DNA from 4 places in the Sphingomonas sp. AAP5 genome. Region 4 is predicted to be linked to each of the others. Evidence: predicted binding sites of a transcription regulator. Region 4 holds the regulator's gene; each other region holds the start of a gene.
The links. Region 4 encodes LexA, which represses DNA repair genes until DNA is damaged. Its sites were predicted from a motif close to GTTCCNCNCTTGTTCT; they were not measured.
Positions count from the first base shown of each region.

Region 1: a site for LexA is predicted at 3,234-3,249, ahead of E2E30_RS01690 (ribonucleoside-diphosphate reductase subunit alpha). Genes of this name have one in related genera too.
Region 2: a site for LexA is predicted at 2,509-2,524, ahead of E2E30_RS09415 (DUF6771 family protein). Genes of this name have one in related genera too.
Region 3: a site for LexA is predicted at 2,572-2,587, ahead of recA (recombinase RecA). Genes of this name have one in related genera too.

Region 1 is NZ_CP037913.1:371,041-375,866, reverse strand. Features, by position in the region: gene E2E30_RS20655 (hypothetical protein) at 1-591, opposite strand, end outside; gene E2E30_RS01700 (response regulator) at 714-1,373, shown strand; gene E2E30_RS01695 (sensor histidine kinase) at 1,492-2,961, shown strand; gene E2E30_RS01690 (ribonucleoside-diphosphate reductase subunit alpha) at 3,363-4,826, shown strand, end outside.
Region 2 is NZ_CP037913.1:2,037,501-2,042,326, forward strand. Features, by position in the region: gene rlxS (relaxase/mobilization nuclease RlxS) at 1-498, opposite strand, end outside; gene E2E30_RS09405 (hypothetical protein) at 849-1,205, opposite strand; gene E2E30_RS09410 (DUF736 domain-containing protein) at 1,593-1,913, opposite strand; gene E2E30_RS09415 (DUF6771 family protein) at 2,536-2,739, shown strand; gene E2E30_RS09420 (hypothetical protein) at 2,777-3,133, opposite strand; gene E2E30_RS09425 (ParB/RepB/Spo0J family partition protein) at 3,293-4,826, opposite strand, start outside.
Region 3 is NZ_CP037913.1:1,560,039-1,564,864, forward strand. Features, by position in the region: gene E2E30_RS07045 (dicarboxylate/amino acid:cation symporter) at 1-247, shown strand, start outside; gene E2E30_RS07050 (glutathione S-transferase family protein) at 386-1,018, opposite strand; gene recA (recombinase RecA) at 1,388-2,497, opposite strand; gene E2E30_RS07060 (SDR family oxidoreductase) at 2,632-3,642, opposite strand; gene E2E30_RS07065 (response regulator) at 3,737-4,102, opposite strand; gene E2E30_RS07070 (response regulator) at 4,140-4,826, opposite strand, start outside.
Region 4 is NZ_CP037913.1:713,965-718,790, reverse strand. Features, by position in the region: gene E2E30_RS03275 (TonB-dependent receptor) at 1-96, opposite strand, end outside; gene E2E30_RS03270 (BLUF domain-containing protein) at 440-775, shown strand; gene E2E30_RS03265 (hypothetical protein) at 772-1,086, shown strand; gene lexA (transcriptional repressor LexA) at 1,157-1,822, shown strand; gene E2E30_RS03255 (DUF4287 domain-containing protein) at 1,883-2,095, opposite strand; gene E2E30_RS03250 (ComEC/Rec2 family competence protein) at 2,172-4,439, opposite strand; gene gltX (glutamate--tRNA ligase) at 4,468-4,826, shown strand, end outside.

The DNA.
Region 1 (4,826 bases), 340 kb from region 4:
CATCGCAGGCGGCGGCGGCGGCGGCGGAGCGTCGTTCGCGCCGGGGCCGCCATCGGGACCGGCGCCGGGTCCACGCGGACCGTGGCGCGGACCATCGGGCCCATCGGGGCCGCCCGGACCACCAGGTCCACCCGGTCCATGATGCGGCGGGCCCATCGGCCGCAGCGCGACGACCTTGCCGTCGGCGCTCACCAGGAACGAAGCGTGGATCATCCCGCGGCGATAATGCCCCTGGACGGTCACCGCCTGCCCGGCGCTGACGAGGCCGGTGCCGTCGCCCTGCCGCCCGAGATCGACCAGCGCACGCCCGCTGCCATCGGTCAGCACGAACATCGGGCCATAGGTTTCGGCAACGCGGCCGCGCACGCTGATCACGCTGCCATTGTCGGTCAGCGAGCGGATCGCCACCGCCTTGAGCGGCGCCATCTCGACCGAAGGGCCGGTCATCTGCGCGATCGTCGCGCCGCCGCCGATGCCGAGCGCGAGCAGCGCGGCACCCACGATCGCGGTGCGGACAGGCAGCTTGCGGCGCGGGCGGTCGTCCGCCACGGTATCGTGAGGGGCCTGGGGGCCTTCGATTTGGTCGGTCATCATTGCACTCCTGCGTGGTTGATGCCCGCTTTCTACGGGAGCGTTCCGACACCGCGCTGAACTTGTCGGTTCAGTCTCGGTTTAAGCAGTCCGCCTAGCGCGCGGTGCAAAGGACTGAGGACATGCGGATCTTATTGGTCGAGGACGACACGGCGCTCGCCGAGGGAATCGCGAAAGCCCTGCGCGCCGAGCATTTCGCGGTCGACGTCGCCGCCAATGGCGAGGATGGCGCGCATCTCGGCGATACCGGCGGCTATGACGCGGCGGTGCTCGATCTCGGGCTGCCGATCAAATCGGGGATCACCGTGCTCGAGGAGTGGCGCGCCGCGGGCCGCGTGCTCCCCGTGCTGATCCTCACCGCGCGCGACGGCTGGTCGGAAAAGGTCGCGGGCTTCCGCGCCGGCGCCGACGACTATCTGACCAAGCCGTTCCGCGTCGAGGAACTCGTCATGCGCCTGCGCGCGCTGGTCCGCCGCGCGACGGGCAATGCCGCGGCGCGGATCGTGTGCGGGCGCGTCGCCTTCGATTCGCTGACTGGCCAGGTCGAGCTCGACGGCCTCCCGCTACGGCTCACCGCGCTCGAGTGGCGCGTGCTCTCGGCGCTGATGCTAAGGAAGGGCGTGGTCGTCGAGCGGCTGTATTTGCTCGACCATGTCTATGAAGGCGATTCGGATCCCGATTCGAACTCGCTCGAAGTGATCATCGGGCGGCTGCGCAAGAAGATTGGCGCCGAGGCGATCGAGACCGTCCGCGGACGCGGCTATCGCGTGGTGGAGGGGTGAGCGGCCCTGCCCTCTTCCGTCACCCTGGCCTTGTGCCGGGGTCCACTTCGCCCCTCGCGCGGCAGCCGGTGTTGGACGGTGGGCCCCGACACAAGGCCGGGGTGACGAAAGGGCTGACATGACCCTCCTCCCCCGCTCGCTCTACGGACGCCTGCTCGTCACCGCGCTCGTCGCGACGCTCGCCGCGCTCGCCTTTGCCGCGGTGACGATCGGCGCGGTGCTCGATCGCTTCGTGATGCACGGGCTGGACGACCGGCTCGACGCGCAGATCGCGGTGCTCGAGCAAGCCGTCCGCCCCGACGGCAGCATCGACCGCGCGCGGCTCGTCCTCGCCGCGCCCTATGACGATCCGCAAGGCGGCTGGGGCTGGCGGATCGATGCGCCGGGCCGCACGATCACCTCGCCCGCCGCGCCCGCCCTCACCGCGCTGCAAGCGCGCGGCCCGCGGCGCGCACCGCCGCCCGCTTTGCCGCCGCTTTCCCTGCCAGCGCCCTCCGCTCCCTCATCCGCCGAGTCAGCGCTGATCGGCCCGCCGCCCCCGCCCGATGGCCGACGCGCACACGGCGACGGCCCGCGCGACCGCGACGGCACGCAAGCACTCGACTGGCATGGCGAGGACGGCATGCGCCATGCGCGCAGCCTGACGCTCGCCACCCCCGCAGGCGCGGTGCGGATCACCGCCTCCGCCCCGCGCGCGATCGTCGACCGCCCGCTCCGCGCGGCGATGGCACCGCTGCTCGGCTCGCTGCTGCTGCTCGGCGTCGCGCTGGCGGCGGCGACGCTGATCCAGCTCCGCATCGGCCTGCGCCCCTTGAAGACGATGCGCACCGGCCTCGCCGCGATCCGCGCCGGAACCGCGCGCGCTCTGCCCGAGGACCAGCCGACCGAACTCGCCCCGCTCGCGCGCGAGATCAACGCGCTGCTCGACGAAAATGCGACCGCGCTCGCCAATGCCCGCGCGCACGTCGCCAATCTCGCGCACGGCCTCAAGACGCCGCTCGCCACACTCGCGCTCGCGCTGCCGCCGCACGATCCCGACGGCACGCTCGCCGCGCAGGTCGCGCGGATCGACCAGGCGGTGCGCCACCATCTCGGCCGCGCGCGCGCCGCGACGCCGGGGAGCGGCTTGCGCTTCGCAACCCCGCTCGCCCCCGTCGTCGCCGACCTGACCACCGCGCTGTCGCGGATCCACGCCGATCGCGGCGTCAGCGCGAGCGCGACGATCGATCCCGCGCTCAGCGTCGCGGTCGACCGGCAGGATCTCGACGAGCTGATCGGCAATCTGCTCGACAATGCGTGGCGCTTCGCCGCCGCGCGAATCACGATCGACGCCGCCCCCGCATCCGACCCGCGCTTCATCCGCCTGAGCATCGCCGATGACGGCCAGGGCATTGCGCCCGCGGCCCGCGCCGCCGCGCTCACCGCCGGGCAGCGACTCGATGAACGCGGCGATGGCCACGGCTTCGGCCTGTCGATCGCACACGAACTCGCGACGCTCTATGGGGGCTCGCTGGTGCTCGATGCAGCGGCGCTCGGTGGTCTCGATGCGATCGTTACGCTGCCGACGACGCTTTTCTCCGAGGCGTGAAAATATTGTCACGTTCCCGCTTCGGTCTCTTGCGTTTGAGCGAAGCCAGCTTTGACCGCGCGTCGCGTGATGAGGCTTCGCCCGGTCATCCGCCAAGCGTCGCGGATTAGCGACGAACCGAGTCCCCAATCTGTCATTTACCGTCTTGTGTCTCCGCGCGATCCGGCACAATCTGTAGGGGTTGAGTTCGGGGGCGAACCCAAGAGCTAGTGAATCAGACGCCGCAACCCTATATTGCGGTAATGATCTGGACTGCGATTGTAGCGCGGGACGGTCTGTTTTTGTTCTCGCGTTTGCCCACGGAATGCTATGCTGGGAGCTCGCTTCCCGATTCGAACGGATCGGGAACAGAGGCGGTCCCGGTCGACACGATTTTGAACGAGTTTACAGGGACGCGAAACATGGATTTTCGGGATACCGGGGAAGTGAGTACCGACATGGCCACCGATATGATCGAGGCGCTCGCCGCCGCTGCGGCACCCGCCGACGACGCCGCCAAGGACGGTCGCGGCACCGCCGATCGCAAGCTCGCCGCGCGGGGCGATTCGAAGGAGATCCACGTCCAGCTCTATCCGGTCGAGGTCGATCATTCGCGCGATGCGCTGCTGACCGATTTCGGCAAGGACACGCTGCGCGATCGCTATCTGCTCCCGGGCGAGACCTTCCAGGATCTGTTCGTGCGCGTTGCCTCGGCCTATGCCGATGACGGCGCACACGCCCAGCGGCTCTACGGCTATATCTCGAAGCTGTGGTTCATGCCCGCGACCCCCGTCCTCTCGAACGGCGGCACCGGGCGCGGACTGCCGATCTCGTGCTTCCTCAATTCGGTCCCCGACAGCCTCGGCGGCATCGTCGACACCTGGAACGAGAATGTCTGGCTCGCGTCGCGCGGCGGCGGCATCGGTACCTATTGGGGCAATGTCCGCGGCATCGGCGAGCCGGTCGGCCTCAACGGCAAGACCAGCGGCATCATCCCCTTCGTCCGCGTGATGGATTCGCTGACGCTCGCCATCTCGCAAGGCTCGCTGCGCCGAGGGTCGGCCGCCTGCTATCTCGACATCTCGCATCCCGAGATCGAGGAATTCCTCGAAATCCGTAAGCCCTCGGGCGATTTCAATCGCAAGGCGCTCAACCTCCACCACGGCGTGCTGATCACCGACGCCTTCATGGAAGCGGTGCGCGCGGGCGAAGAGTGGAATTTGACGAGCCCGAAGGACGGCTCGGTCCGCGCGACGGTCGATGCGCGCGGCCTGTTCCAGAAGCTCGTCGAGACTCGGCTTGCCACCGGCGAGCCGTACATCGTCTTCGCCGATCACGTGAACAAGGGCATGCCCAAGCATCACCGCGACTTGGGGCTCAAGGTCTCGACCTCGAACCTGTGCTCGGAGATCACGCTGCCGACCGGCAAGGACCATCTCGGCAACGACCGCACCGCCGTCTGCTGCCTGTCCTCGCTCAACCTCGAGACGTGGGACCAGTGGAAGGACGAGAAGGGCTTTATCGAGGACGTGATGCGCTTCCTCGACAACGTCCTGCAGGACTTCATCGACCGCGCCGAACCCGGCATGGAGCGTGCCGCTTACTCGGCGATGCGCGAGCGGTCGGTCGGCCTCGGCGTGATGGGCTATCACAGCTTCCTCCAGGCGCGCGGCCTGCCCTTCGAGGGCGCGATGGCCAAGTCGTGGAACCTGCGGATGTTCCGCCACATCAAGGGCCAGGTCGACGAAGCCTCGATGCACCTCGCGATGGAGCGCGGGCCCTGCCCCGACGCTGCCGACATGGGCGTGATGGAGCGCTTCAGCTGCAAGATGGCGATCGCGCCGACCGCGTCGATCTCGATCATCTGCGGCGGCACCTCGGCGTGC
Region 2 (4,826 bases), 1.3 Mb from region 4:
GCGCGCCAACAGCCGCCGGGTGAGCGGTTGCAGGTCGTCATATTCAGCGCCGTCCTCGGCCGAGACGATGAAGCGGAATTGGTGCCGATCGCCATCGGCGCGTTCGTGGAATGCCTTGGGGTCGGCCCCCTCCTCGCCCGGCCCGTAGATCCGGCCGGGATCACCCTGGCGGGTAACGCCGTCGCGCTGGATATAGCGCAGGTGCGCGCGTGCCCCCGCATACCAGTTGCCGCCGAGCTTGACGATCCGGGTCTTGACCACGACGCGGCGTGCATGAACCGCCGCTTGGCCATCGCGCCGGGCGAGCACAGCCCCATACCCCGCGCCGCAACCGATCCGTGCACTACCACTGGCCGAGCCTGTGCGTTTCCCGGAAAGCGGACCGCCGCGTGCCAGCGTCGCGGCGGCGAGCACCTGATGCAGATAGCGGCGGGCATGCCGCCCGCCGCCTGCCCGCATACGACCCAGATGTGGTACGAAGTCGTCGTCGTCGGCCACCTACCCTGCTCCGTCCGGGTGATCTTTCGAGATGGTGCCTCACTTTGATGCCCGATGAAATTGGCGCTACCGAAACCCGCGGAAATCCGCCATTTCCGAGGCGCATGGCGCCATGTCCCGCACCATGGCGCCATGCGCCCTCTCGAAAACGATGTGCAGACAATAGCTTATGGCAAAAGTACGGAGGATGGCGCCATGCTTTATCTTGCCTTACGCGCCCTCCCCTACCTTCCCGCTCACCGCTCGATCACCTCTGACAGCCGTTTCGCTCTTTGCCTCAGAACGGGGGATCAAGAGCACGACGCAAGCGGGAACGAAGCCTGACCGACCCCGCTCCCGCTCGCCCTTGGTCATCGCGCCGCGCTATAGGCTTCCTGCGCATCCCACACGCTCTCGAACCGCCGCAATCCGCTAATCCGATCGACTTCACCCTCGCCATCCACGATCGCTACCGCGACGAACCAATGCGCGTCCAGACAGCCGATAATCGCCACCCGATCGCGCTCCTCGCCCGCGTCATCCAGGCCCTCAAACCGGCCCAACCACCGCTCTCCACTGCGCGCCTCCCAGTGAAAATCTGCGCTTTCCGCTTCGATGAAATGCCGCGCCAGCGCCTGCAGTCCGCCGCCTCCGAACTCGATTTCCAGCCCCGACATCAGCGCTGGGAAGATGTCGTTCGAGCCCGCGATAACGCTGTCCATGGTCATGAGAACCTCCGCTTGCTTGTGCCTTCTTGAGTGAAGGACAGCCCTCTGACGGCGGGTGCCGGCGCGTCTGTCAGGGCCACCGGAGCGCAAGCGGAGGTGCCGCGCAGCGGCGGCGGAGGAGCCGATTTTGTTGTGCTGGTACAAACAGACTCGGCTGCGCAGCAGCCTCCGCTTCACAGCAAAATTGGAGGGGCCGCCGGCCTTGAGAGACGTGCCGGCGCCCGCCATACTCGGACGATCCGAGACGAGCCCTCCACAGATGTTGCGACGGGTAGCCGCGCCGCGCGTGCCACGAGGTGTGCCGGAAGCACGGCATCAAGAGACGAAGAACGGCCCCCAAAAATGCGGCAAGGCCCCCGCGCCGATGCGACGCGGGGGCGATGCGGTTCAGTCGGCGGGGTTCCAAATGATGGCGTAGGTGTCGTCATCGTCCTGGCCGGCGGCGCGCCCGAGATTGGCGTAGAGGCGGCGCGGACCGAATTCCGGAGCGGCGAGGCTGAGCGACACATAGTCGTTGCCCGAACTCTCGCTGCGGCGGATCCAGCCGGCCCCGACCTCGGCCCCGCCCGCCATCACGCGGTAGTCGGGCTGGACGTCGTTGGCCTTGCGGCCGTTGGGCAGGATCTCGACGTCGGTGCGGATCGAGAGGGTGCGGAGCTGGCCCTTGAAGCCGTTGCCGTCGCGGGTGACATAACCGATTGCAGGCATTGAAAGTCTCCTTCGAGTGTCGCCCCGAACCGTTTCCGGGCGATGGGCGGACCTAAGGGCCGGACCAAGCGACCCCTGCGCACCGGCACGGCCGCAGCGCAGCGGAGGACCGGAGCCGAAGGCGTATTTGAGAGCGCAAGCGGGCGCGAGGAGCCCGTGGCACACGGGCGGGGAAATACGCCGGAGGCGATGGTTTCGCAGGGGTCGCGGCCGGCCCAGGTCATGCGCCCGAGGAGCCGGAACGGGGCGCGCACACGCCGCAGGAGAGCGTCGACCGCACGATCGGCTATGCCCCGATCCGCAAGACAAGGACGCTCTGCCCCGCTCGTCACCGCGCCGCCAGCGATGGCAATGGGTGGAAGGACGCGGCAGACCGCAGCGCCGATGGGGGCGGTATGCGGGAGCCTAGCGATCCGTCGCCGCGGTTTCGGGCTATCGCGTGACCGCGCAAACGCACCCAAATCCTCCGACCGCGCCATCGCATCCATCCTGTTTAGCCTGCCGCGTCATCCTGCGAGCCAGCGTAATCCGGGTTCACCGGGAGCGCATGGCCAGCCTCCCGTGGACAGACCATGCGGAAACCGGATTGATGTACGTTCTTCTTTCGTTCTACTGTCCCGTTATGTCGAGACTCGCCCCCCAACCCGCCCCCGCCGATCTCAGTTCGGCCATTCTATCGGCGCCCGGTTGGGCCAGAGTGGGGATCACGATGCCCGACGCGCGGATGCGCGAGCGCGCGGCGGACGCGCTGGCGCAGTCGATCCTCGAACAGGTGTTCGAGCAGGACCGCACCGCCCATGCCGATCAACTCAGGCTGCCGCTTTAAGCTGACGGACTCGGTGGTAGCCGCGGCCAGGCGCGCGTCAAACCTTCGCTGGCGCAGGGGAGACGCTGCGCACTTCGCGCACGACGTCCTCGAACAGGTCGAAGAACCGGCGTTCCAATTCGCCTTCGGACATCGTGAAGGCGGCGTGCGCGTGCGCAAGATCGAGCGCGTGCGCGGCCAAAAGCCCGTCTTCGCGAAAGCGCGGGGCGAGGTCATGCGCGGTCGCGAGATCGCCGGCGTTGCGCATCGCATAGTCGACCACCCAGAAGCGATGGATCAGCCGCTCGCGCGGGGAGAGCGCGTCATCGCCCTGTGCGCAGCGCTTTTCGATCACCGCATGCGCGGCGTCGATCAGCCAGGTTTCGTGGTCGCGGTGATCGATGTCTGTCCCCATGCGGCAGTCTTAAGCGCGCCGGGCGGGGCTGATCCAGTGATTCTCGAACCAGCCCTGCAACAGAAACCCCGCGGCGAGCGCCGGAGGCGCGAGCCGCGGGGCCGAATTTCAACCCGCTCTGGAAAAGCGGGACGGCGGCACCGCCGCCGTCCCAACAGATCACGCGACCAGCGCCTGCGCACCGCTATCGGTGTCGGGGTCCGGCCCTGCGGACGCGCCGCCGGGCTCAGGAGGCGGGTCGGCGGGGCGCGCCGCTTCGACCAGCGCATGTGCCTTGACGGTGCCCACGCCGCCGCGCCCGGTATAGGCGGACGGCGGGAAGGTCATCCAGCGTGGTACCCAATCTTCGCAGACAGTGCGGCCACCCGCCCCTGCCAGATGGTCGGCGACGATCTGGCGCAGCGTCTTGCCCATTTCGCCCGCATTGGCGTCGGCAATCATCGGTCCCGCCACCTCGGCGACGAGCGAGAGCAGCACCTCGCGGTCGCGGATCAAGTCGAGAAAGATCGGGTCGGCGTGCCAATAATCCTCCATCCGCACGCCAAGCTGCAGCCCAACCGCCTCGACGGCGGCGCTACCTGCCGCCAGACTTTCGCCCATCACCACCGCGATCACGTCGAACACGGCGGCGTCAGGCAGGTCGAGCAAGCGTAGAAAAACGGCCGAGAGACGATCTCCCGCGGCATCGTAAGGATAGGGACTGCCACCGATCACGGTCGGATCGTCGGGTGAAAAACCGAGCAGATCGAGCACGGCCCGGCGGCGTGCGTCGAACGCGGCCTCGCTCGTGCTGTTCTCGACGCTCTCGGCGATGGCGTCGCTGCGCGAGGTCTGCGGCTCGATCCGCACGCTCCACAGATGCGATCCCCGAATGGCGTGCGCGACCAGGAGGCGCAGCGCCACGTGCGGCGCGCCGGTCAGCGCGGCGCGAACGGCGGCGTGGCGATGCAGATCGATATAGGTCTGCAGCTTGGTGGTCAGTTCGGGACGCGGCGGCGCCTTGCCCGGGCTGTTGTTGTCCCCCTTGGCGATCCGGGCGGCGTCCTTGCGGCTGATATAGCCTTCGTGGAACACCACCTCGCCGCTGGCGCGGACATCGACATAGATACGCCCGCCCTTGCGCTTGGGGGCCTTGTCATACTCCCACGACGCGAATTGCTCGGTCGGGGGCACAATCATGACATCGGCCCAGCCCGCTTCCAGATACGCCACACGCCGCGCCTCGATTTCGGTGTTCTGCGCGGTCCAGAACGCATCGGTATCCGCAAAATAGCGGTCCTCGCCGAACAGGTCGGCGACGATTGCGCCGCCATAGGTCGTCACGTCGAACAGCGCACGCGACACCGCGATCGACTCCCCGCCGAACAGCCACGCCTTCAATTGATGGCCAGCAGGGGGGCGCTGCTCGGGATCGTCCACGAGCGCCAGCCACGCCTTTTGCTGGCTCTTGCTGGCGAGCGTGAGGTGGCGCACGGTGGTACGGTCGATCTCGCCGCGCGCGTAGAGCGCGCGGATCCGTGGCAGCAGATTGCCGAGCGCAAGCGTGCGGCGCACCGCCAGATCGGGCAAGCCAAAGGTCGTGGCGATATCTTCGATGCTGCGCCCTTCGCGCACCAGCCGCGTGAAGGTCGCCCATTGGGTGACCTCGTCGGGATCGAGCCGCGCGAGATTTTCGATCAGCGAAGCCTCGATC
Region 3 (4,826 bases), 850 kb from region 4:
GAAGGGGATTGCCGGCGTGCCGCGCGCCTCGCTCGTCGTGATCGCGGCGGTGATGGGGCAGTTCGGCATTCCCGAAGCAGGGTTGCTGCTGATCCTGCCGGTCGACCAGTTCCTCGACATGGGCCGCTCGGCGACCAACGTCGTCGGCAATGCGGTAGCAACGACGGTGGTGGCGAAGTGGGAGGGCGCGCTCGGCGAGCCGCAGGCGGCGGAGATCGAACCGCCGCACGCGCCGCATCGGGCTTAGCGCTTACCGCACCATTCGTTCCCGCCGTCACCCCGGCCTTGTGCCGGGGTCTACCGTGCCGCGCGTGCTACGACGGCAGGAGCGGGATCACGGTGGACCCCGGGACGAGCCCGGGGGTGACGGGGGTGGCCCGCTCCTTCACGCGTAGGCGTAGGGCCCGCCCTTTTCGAGCGCTGCCTGATAGGCCGGGCGGGCATGGATCTTGTCGAGCCAGGCGATCGTCGCTGGGCGGCTGTCGTCGAGCCCGGCGCGGCTCTTTGCGGCTTCGAGCGGGAAGCTCATCATGATGTCGGCGCCGGTCAGCTGGTCACCCGCGAACCACGGCCGCTTGGCGAGTTCGGATTCGACATAATCGAGATGGACGTCGATCATCGGCTGAACCCGCTTCGCGGCGGTTGCGCCGATCACGGGGATGCGATTGAGCACGAGCAGCAACAGCAACGGCGGCATCACCGAGCCTTCGGCGTAATGCAGGAACTGGCGATAGCGCAGCACATCGTCGCGGTGCGCGGGCGGGCCCAGTCTCCCATCGGCATATTCGACCAGATAGTCGATGATCGCGCCGGTCTCGACCAGCGTCTGCCCAGCGGCGGTGTCTTCGAGGATCGGCGACTTGCCGAGCGGATGGACGCGCTTCAGCTCGGGCGGGGCGAGCATCGTCTTGGCGTCGCGCTGGTAGCGCTTGATCTCATAGGGCAGCCCGAGCTCCTCGAGCATCCACAGGATGCGTTGCGAGCGCGAGTTGTTGAGATGGTGGACGATGAGAGTCATGCGCGCGCTCCGGTGGTGGACAGGATCAACCGATCGTAACGCGCAACGCGGAACGTCGCACTAAAGTCGCACCATCGCGGTGCTTGCCTCGTCGCGACGACCCGACTGTCATGGGGCGGTCCGACATCGGACGCTGCTCGAGCGGAGGGGTGGGCCCCGGTACAAGGCCGGGGTGACGATAGGGTAGTTTTCGATCGGCGCCTGATCCTGTGAAGCGCCTGCCGTTTGACGAGCCCGCCATAGCAAAGGCCCGCCATTGCTGGCGGGCCTTCCCGGTTTTGCGACGACCAACCAAAGCCGCCTTTAGAAAGAACGCGGCCGAGCCCTGCCGCCGCTCCCTGCCCCGGACCAAGCGGCCCGAAGCGGATCTCACATCTCGGGCTCGTCCCCGTCGTCGGGCTCGCCGCCGACCATCATTTCCTCGGCAACCTTGTCGGTGCGCGCGCGGATCGAGGCTTCGAGCCGGTCGGACATTTCGGGATGTTCCTTGAGGAACGTCTTCGAATTCTCGCGGCCCTGGCCGATGCGGACGCTGTCGTAGGAGAACCACGCGCCCGACTTCTCGACCAGCCCGGCCTTGACGCCGAGATCGAGGATCTCGCCGATCTTCGACACGCCCTGCCCGTACATGATGTCGAATTCGACCTGCTTGAACGGCGGCGCGACCTTGTTCTTGACGACCTTGACGCGCGTCGTGTTGCCGATGATCTCGTCGCGATCCTTGATCTGCCCGGTGCGGCGGATGTCGAGGCGGACCGAGGCGTAGAACTTGAGCGCGTTGCCGCCGGTCGTCGTCTCGGGGTTGCCGTACATCACGCCGATCTTCATGCGCAGCTGGTTGATGAAGATCACCATGCAGCGCGAGCGGCTGATCGAGCCGGTCAGTTTCCGCAAGCTCTGCGACATCAAGCGCGCCTGCAGGCCGACATGGCTGTCGCCCATCTCGCCCTCGATTTCAGCGCGCGGCACCAAGGCCGCGACCGAATCGACGACAAGCACGTCGATCGCGTTCGAGCGCACCAGCGTGTCGACGATCTCGAGCGCCTGCTCGCCCGTGTCGGGCTGCGAGACGATCAGCTCGTCGATGTTGACGCCGAGCTTCTTGGCATAGACGGGATCGAGAGCGTGTTCGGCGTCGACGAACGCCGCGGTGCCGCCGGTCTTCTGCGCTTCCGCGATCACGTGGAGCGCGAGCGTCGTCTTGCCCGACGATTCGGGACCGTAAATCTCGATCACGCGCCCGCGCGGCAAGCCGCCGACGCCGAGCGCGATGTCGAGCCCGAGCGAGCCGGTCGAGATCACCTCGACCTGCATCGTCTGCTTCGACCCGAGCTTCATCGCCGAGCCCTTGCCGAACGCGCGATCGATCTGCGCGAGCGCTGCCTCGAGCGCCTTTGCGCGTTCGTCCTTGGCCTTTTCGGCGGCCTTGTCCGTGGATGCTGCCATTTTGCTGTCGATGACCTTCAAAGATACCGCCATTGGTAGCTCCCGTCGCTAGACCGAACGCCTCATGCGTTCAATGCGTGACAGCGATGTATCGCATTTGTTCTGTGAGAACAAGTGTGGAACGACGGTGCTTTTCCGAGGGTCGTAGGACAGGTTAACACCGCAGGTTATGGCATCCCGCCGCCGCCCGCCGCGCCATAGACGTGGCCGGTGGTGTAGCTGGCGCCGTTTTCGGCGAGCAGGACGTAGATTCCGGCGAGCTCGGCGGGCTGGCCGGGTCGGCCGAGCGGCGTCATGCTGCCGAAGCTCTCGAGCTTCTCCATCGTCGCGCCGCCCGACACCTGGAGCGGCGTCCAGATCGGACCCGGCGCGACGCCGTTGACGCGGATGCCGCGCGGGGCAAGTTGCTTCGCCAGGCTGCGGACGTAGTTGGTCGTCGCGGCCTTGGTCATCGCATAGTCGTAAAGGTCCTTCGACGGGTCGGTCGCCTGTTCGGAGGTCGTGCCGATGATCGCCGAGCCGGGCTTGAGATGCGGCAGCGCCGCCTTGATGATCCAGAACGGCGCATAGATGTTGGTCTTCATCGTCGCGTCGAAATCCTCGCTCGACACGTCGAGGATCGAGGCGCGGGTCTGCTGGCGCGCGGCGTTGCTGACGAGGATGTCGAGCCCGCCAAGCTCCTTGACCGCGGTCTCGACCAGCTTCTGGCAGAAGGCCTCGCTGCGCAGATCGCCGGGGATGGCGACCGCCTTGCGGCCCGCCTCGCGGATCAACGCGACCACGGCGCGCGCATCCTCCTCCTCGGCGGGGAGATAGTTGATCGCGACGTCGGCGCCTTCGCGCGCATAGGCGATCGCCGCTGCCGCACCCATGCCCGAATCACCGCCGGTGATGAGCGCCTTGCGGCCGAGCAGACGACCCGAGCCGCGATAGCTCTGCTCGCCATTGTCGGGCTTGGGGGTCATCTTCGCGGACAGACCGGGCCATGGCTGCGACTGCTTTTCGAACGGCGGCTTGGGCCCGCTCTGCGGATCCTTGAGCCCCGCCATGGGCGCTGCCCCGGCGGGCGTTCCTGGCGTCTTGGCAAAGGCTGCTCCGGTCGCAGCGGTCGCGACGCCGAGCGCAGCACCGCCCACGACAGCCCGGCGGGAAACGGAGGATTCATCGTTGCTGCTCATGGGTCGATCTCGCTCGCTATCAAAGGTCGAGCGGGTAACTCATGGCGTCTGCACGCGGTTCACAAACAAGCCGGGTTTATTCGGCTAATCTCAATCAAGCCGCGCTGGCGGTGCCCAACGCATCGAGCGCCTTCGACACGCCGTCCATCGTGAACGGCTTGGGCAAGGTCGGGCGGTCGCGGAACTGCTCGGCAACGGTATCGTGCGATCCGCCGGTGGCGAAGACGAACGGGATACCCTTTTGCGCAAGCACTTCGGCGATCGGAAAGCTCTTCTCGCCGCCGCGCAGATTGACATCGAGGATCGCCGCATCGACACCGCCATCCGCGATGATCGCGACCGCGCCCTCCACGGTATCGGCCGAGCCCGCGACGGATTTACCAAGCACATCGAGGAAATCCTCGATCATCATGGCAATAAGGGGCTCGTCTTCGACGATCAGGATACTCTGGGCGCGCATTGTGTGCCTTTAGCGTCCTGAAGCGCGATCCGCCAAGTCATTTCGCACGAAGCACGTCGCGCGTCGCCTCGGCGAGCTCCTGGACCGAGAAGGGCTTGGCAAGGAAGGCAACATTGTCGAGATCGATCGACTTGCGGATCGTTTCCTCGGCATAGCCCGACATGAACAGGATCGGCAGATCGGGATAGCGCGCGCGCACCTGGCGGACGAGCGTCGGCCCGTCCATCAACGGCATCATGACGTCGGAAATGAGCAGATCGGGCCGGTCGCACCCGGCGAGCAGCTCGAGCGCCGCCTCGCCATGCTCGGCGGTGAGCACGGTATAGCCCTGCCGCGCGAGCGCGCGTTCGGCGACGGCGCGGACCATGTCCTCGTCCTCGACGAGCAGGATCGTGCCGCTGCCCCACAGATCGGCTGGCTTTTCGCGCGGGAGCGCCTTGGCCGGCGTCGCGTCGACCAACGCGCCCGCGGTGTGGACCGGCAGGTAGATTGTGAAGACCGCGCCCGCCCCGCCCTTCGGCCCGGCCTTGACGCTGTCGGCGAAGATCCAGCCGCCCGATTGCTTGACGATCCCATAGACGGTCGAGAGGCCGAGCCCGGTGCCCTTCCCCACTTCCTTGGTGGTGAAGAACGGCTCGAAGATCTTGGGCAGGATATCGGGCGGAATGCCGCCGCCGGTATCGGACACTTCGAGCACGACATAGTCCGCGGCGGGAAGGATATC
Region 4 (4,826 bases):
AGCGGTTTCCTGGGCGCTGGCCGAACCGATGCTGGCGATCGCGCCGAACGCGGTGCCGAGCAGAAGGAGCGCCTTGGCGGCGTGTGACTTGGACATGATGTTCCCCCGATAGATGAAATAGGCTGCCCACACCGTTCGCCGCAGCGGACTTGTTGTCCTGCGCGGCGACGCGTCCGCGCTCCTGCGTGGTGCGGTGTGACCCCGACCGCGCGGCTAGGTCGGTATTGTGACGCGATTATGACAGGTGTGCCGCCACGTCTGCTTTGTCGACTGGCTGTGGCTTTCGAGTTGCACCGGGGCCTGCACGACGCCGACCACGGCGCGATCGTCAACGACAGTGCGCACCTGATTCAGGATACGATACCGATACACGATCCACCGCAACGACAGGCTGCCGACACCCCCCTAGCCCCGGCCCTCACGAGAAGGACACAAGGGCATGCGGCAAATCCTTTATGTCAGCGGGAACACCCTTTCGAGCGTCACGGCCGACCTTGCCGGCATCCTCGAACAATCGCGGCATAATACCGCGCTCGACAGGATCACCGGGCTGCGATGGTCGGATGGTCGCAGCTTGCTGCAAGTGCTCGAGCGTTCGCGCATGAGCGTCATGGCGACGTTCGCCCGCATCCTCGCCGACCCGCGTCATCATGCGCCGACCGTCCTCCAGCACCGCCATATTCGCCCCCTCGAATTCGGCGGCTGGACCATGGCGCACCCCGCGCCGGCGCCGCGGCCGACGCGGATGACGCCCAGATCGGGCGGCTGCTCGTGAACGCAACCGAAGCGGTGCGCACGCACTTCCACACGCTGATTTCGGCAGGCCATGTCGCCGCGCTCGCGCTCCCGGTCAGCGCGATCGGCACCCCGCCGCCCGCCCCGACGCCCGATTACGGCACCCCGCCGCCGCGGCGCGTCGATCGCCGGATCGGCGCACCCTTCCACAATGTCGGGCTCGCGCTGGCCAGCGCGTTTCGCGGGGGGCTGCAGGGCACCAACATTGACCATGACGCATGTATCGAAAAGCTCTGCGGCATCGCGGGGAGTGCGACCAGCGACTCGCAGGATATCTGCGCCGGACGGTGACAGCATCGCTTGACGGGCGATTTTTCGTTCCGTATAGGTTCGTCGTCTGTTCCGACGAAAGGGCCGCGCGATGCTTACCCGCAAGCAGCATGAGTTGATTTGCTTCATCAACGACCGGCTCGACGAGACCGGGGTATCGCCGTCCTTCGAGGAAATGAAGGAAGCGCTCGACCTCAAGTCGAAGTCGGGCGTCCATCGCTTGATCAGCGCGCTCGAGGAACGCCAGTTCATCCGCCGCCTGCCCAACCGCGCGCGGGCGCTCGAAGTGCTCAAGATGCCCGAGCGTGGAATCAAGACCCCGACCAAGGCGGCCCCCGCCGCCGCTTCGCGTGCAGCACCACAGCCTGCCAACGACGTGATCGAAATCCCGCTGCACGGCCGGATCGCGGCAGGCGTCCCGATCGAGGCGTTCGAGGGCGCGTCGATGCTCTCGGTCCCCGCGGCTTTGCTCGGCAATGGCGAGCATTATGCGCTCGAGGTGTCGGGCGATTCGATGGTCGAGGCGGGCATCCTCGATGGCGACTATGCGCTGATCAAGCGCCAGGATGTCGCGCGCGACGGCGAGATCGTCGTGGCTTTGATCGAAGAGAGCGAGGCGACGCTGAAATTCTTCCGCCGCGAAGGTGCGATGGTGCGGCTCGATCCGGCCAACCGCGCCTATGATCCGCAGCGTTATGCCCCAGCCCAGGTGCGCGTGCAGGGCAAGCTCGCCGGGCTGTTGCGCCGGTACGACTGAGCCACGGTCGGCGTGATCGACCGTCGCGCTTGAGGGTCGCGCGGCGAGCGATCGAGCGGCTCAGTCTTTGTGCTCGGCAAGGGTGTGAGCGACGATCGCGTTGGCGTGGCCGTGGCCCATGCCATGCTCGGTTTTCAGCATGGTGACGAGCGCCATGTGTTTTTCCGGCAAACGCTCGCGCACCAGCGCCTGCCACTCTGCGATCGGACGGCCATAGGTCTTCTCGATCGATGGAAAGTACGATGCGGGCCCTTTGATCGGTTGGTCAGCCACGGCGTGAAGGCTCCAAGATGCGGGAACGTCCCGAGGATCTTCCGGTATTTGGGGGAAGCCGCAAGGCCACCCCGCCCTATCGTTTCCCGTCCGTTACTGCTGCCCCAGCCCTCCCCGACAATCGAGCGCGCCAACGCATCCGGCCAACCCACCGCCGCCGACCAGCGTCGCCCTCCGGCGCCGCGATCCACGGATGCCGGTCGCCCGGATGGCGAACGGTCCGCACCGAATGCGATGCCAAAGCGATCGCAACGCCGCCGGTTTGCGCCAGCGTCTCGCGGTCGAGCCGCAGCCACTGCGGAACGCAATGGCGCGGCAAGCGCCGCTCGCTGATCACGATGTCGGCGCCGGCACACGCCGCGACGAGGTCGAGCGTCGGGACATGATACGCGCTGCGCGTCGCCAGGATGCGCCACTGTCGCCCTGCGACGGTCCGCGTCATCAGGCAGAGGTCGCGGCTGCAGCGCGCCTCGTGCTGCTCGGACATCAATACCGGGAGCGCAGCGATCCCGCCATTCTCGGCGAGCATGTCGGCGGTATAGTCCCCGGTCCGGTCGCGCAGCAAAGCCACGTCGCCCGCCGAGGTGCGGATCGCGACGTGCCGACCGTCTCCGGTGACGATCAGATCGGGCGCCGGGGTCGGCAGCGCCCATGCCAAGCCGATCGCTAGCGGCAGCGCCCCTAGCCGCCGCCAGCGCGTGCGCCACAGGCCGATCCACAATCCGCCCACCACCATCAGCGCGTAAGCGGCGCCGGGCATCGCCGGCAGCGGCGCGACCGAGCCCGGCACCGCCGCGGTCATGTGCGCAATCCACAACAGCAGATCGAGCGAGCGCGCCGTCAGCCACCAGAACGGCAGCCCCGCCCCCACCGTATCGAACAGCAACGCCAGCGCCTCGCACGGCATCGTCACGAACGTCGTCAGCGGGATCGCGACGATATTGGCGACCGCGCCGTAAATCCCCGCTTTGTGGAAGTGGAACAGCGCGATCGGCAGCAAAGCGAGCTCGACGACGATCCCGGTCAGCAGCAGCGACGCCAGTTCCCGCGCGATCCGCGCCAGTCGCGTCTGCTCGCGCGGCCCGAACCACACGCGCAACTGCGGATGCTCGTTGAGCGAGACGATCGCCGCGACCGCCGCGAACGACAGCTGAAAACTTGGTCCGGCGAGCGCCTCGGGATATAGCAACAGCACCACGATCGCCCCCGCCGCGACCAGCCGCAGCGTCAGCGCCTGCCGGCCCAGCGCCAAAGCGACCAGCACGAGCAACGCCGCGACGCACGAGCGGATCGTCGGCACCTCGGCCCCGGTCAGCAGCGTGTAGCCGATCGCCGCGAGCGCCCCCGCGCCCGCCGCGATCAACGGAACGCGCGTCTTCAGCGCGATCCACGGGCTGAGCGCGAGCAAGCGCGCGACCAGCAGCATCACCGCGCCGACCGCCGCGGTGATATGCAGACCGCTCACCGAGAGCAAATGCGCGAGCCCGGATCGGCGCATCGCCTCATTGTCGGCGAGCGGGATCCCGCCTTGATCCCCCGTCGCGAGCGATGCGGCGATGCCCCCCACCCCGCCCCCGCCAGCGCTCGCCTGGATATGCTGCGATAGGCGCTGCCGCAGGTCGCCGCCGCCTGTCCCACCGCCAGCGAGGATCGTGATCGGCGCAAAGCCACGCCCGGTCGCGCCGATCGCGTCGAACCAGGCGGTCCGCGCATAGTCGTACGCGCCGGGAACGCCTGGCGGCGGCGGCGGCATCAGCCGCCCCGAGAGCCGCAGCGTCGCCCCCGGCACCAGTCCCGCGGGAACGTCGGCATCGACGAGATTGACGCGAATATGCGCTGGCAACGTCGGCAACGGCCGAACCGGCCCGCGCGTCGCGGGCACCGCGAGCACGTGCAGCGGGGCCAGCCGCAACCGCACCACGTCGCGCGCCGCAAGCGGCTCGATCCGCTCGACTCGTGCGGTGAAGGTTGCGATCGTCGGTTCTGCGAGCACCACATGTGCCACGCGCTCGGCGCGCCACCAGATCAGCCCGAGCCCGATCGCAACCGCAAACCCGCCAACTGCGACGACCCGCGCCGTACGCCCCTGCCGCGCCAGCGCGACCCCGGCGAGCGCCACCGCGAGCGCCACCAGACCAGCCGCTTCCCATGCCGCCGGATCGGGCAGCACGAACCACAGCGCGATCCCCGCGCCGAGCGCCACCGGCAACCACAGCGGCAATTGATCGCGCTCGGCCTCGAGCCAGCTCTCGAGTCGATCGCCGACGCCAAACCACCCCCGCGGCACGCCGATTTGAAGCGCAGGAAGGTGCGTGCTAGAGGCGCTCAAGGCTGATCCGGCCATCCAATCTCTAGTCTGGGAGCATGCGCGATTGAGCGCAATATCTGACCCCGCCGCGGCCCCCGCCGCCGGCGCATCCGACACCAAGGTCGTCACGCGGTTCGCGCCGTCGCCGACCGGTTTCCTGCACATTGGCGGGGCGCGCACCGCCTTGTTCAACTGGCTTTATGCGCGGCATCACGGCGGCGAGTTCCTGTTGCGGATCGAGGATACCGATCGCGCGCGCTCGACCCAGCCGGCGATCGACGCGATCCTTACCTCGCTGCGCTGGCTCGAGCTCGATTGGGACGGCACCGAAGTCTATCAATCGCAGCGCGCCGACCGCCATGCGCAGGTCGCGCACACGATGGTCGAGCATGGCCATGCCTATCGCTGCTATCTGACGCAGGA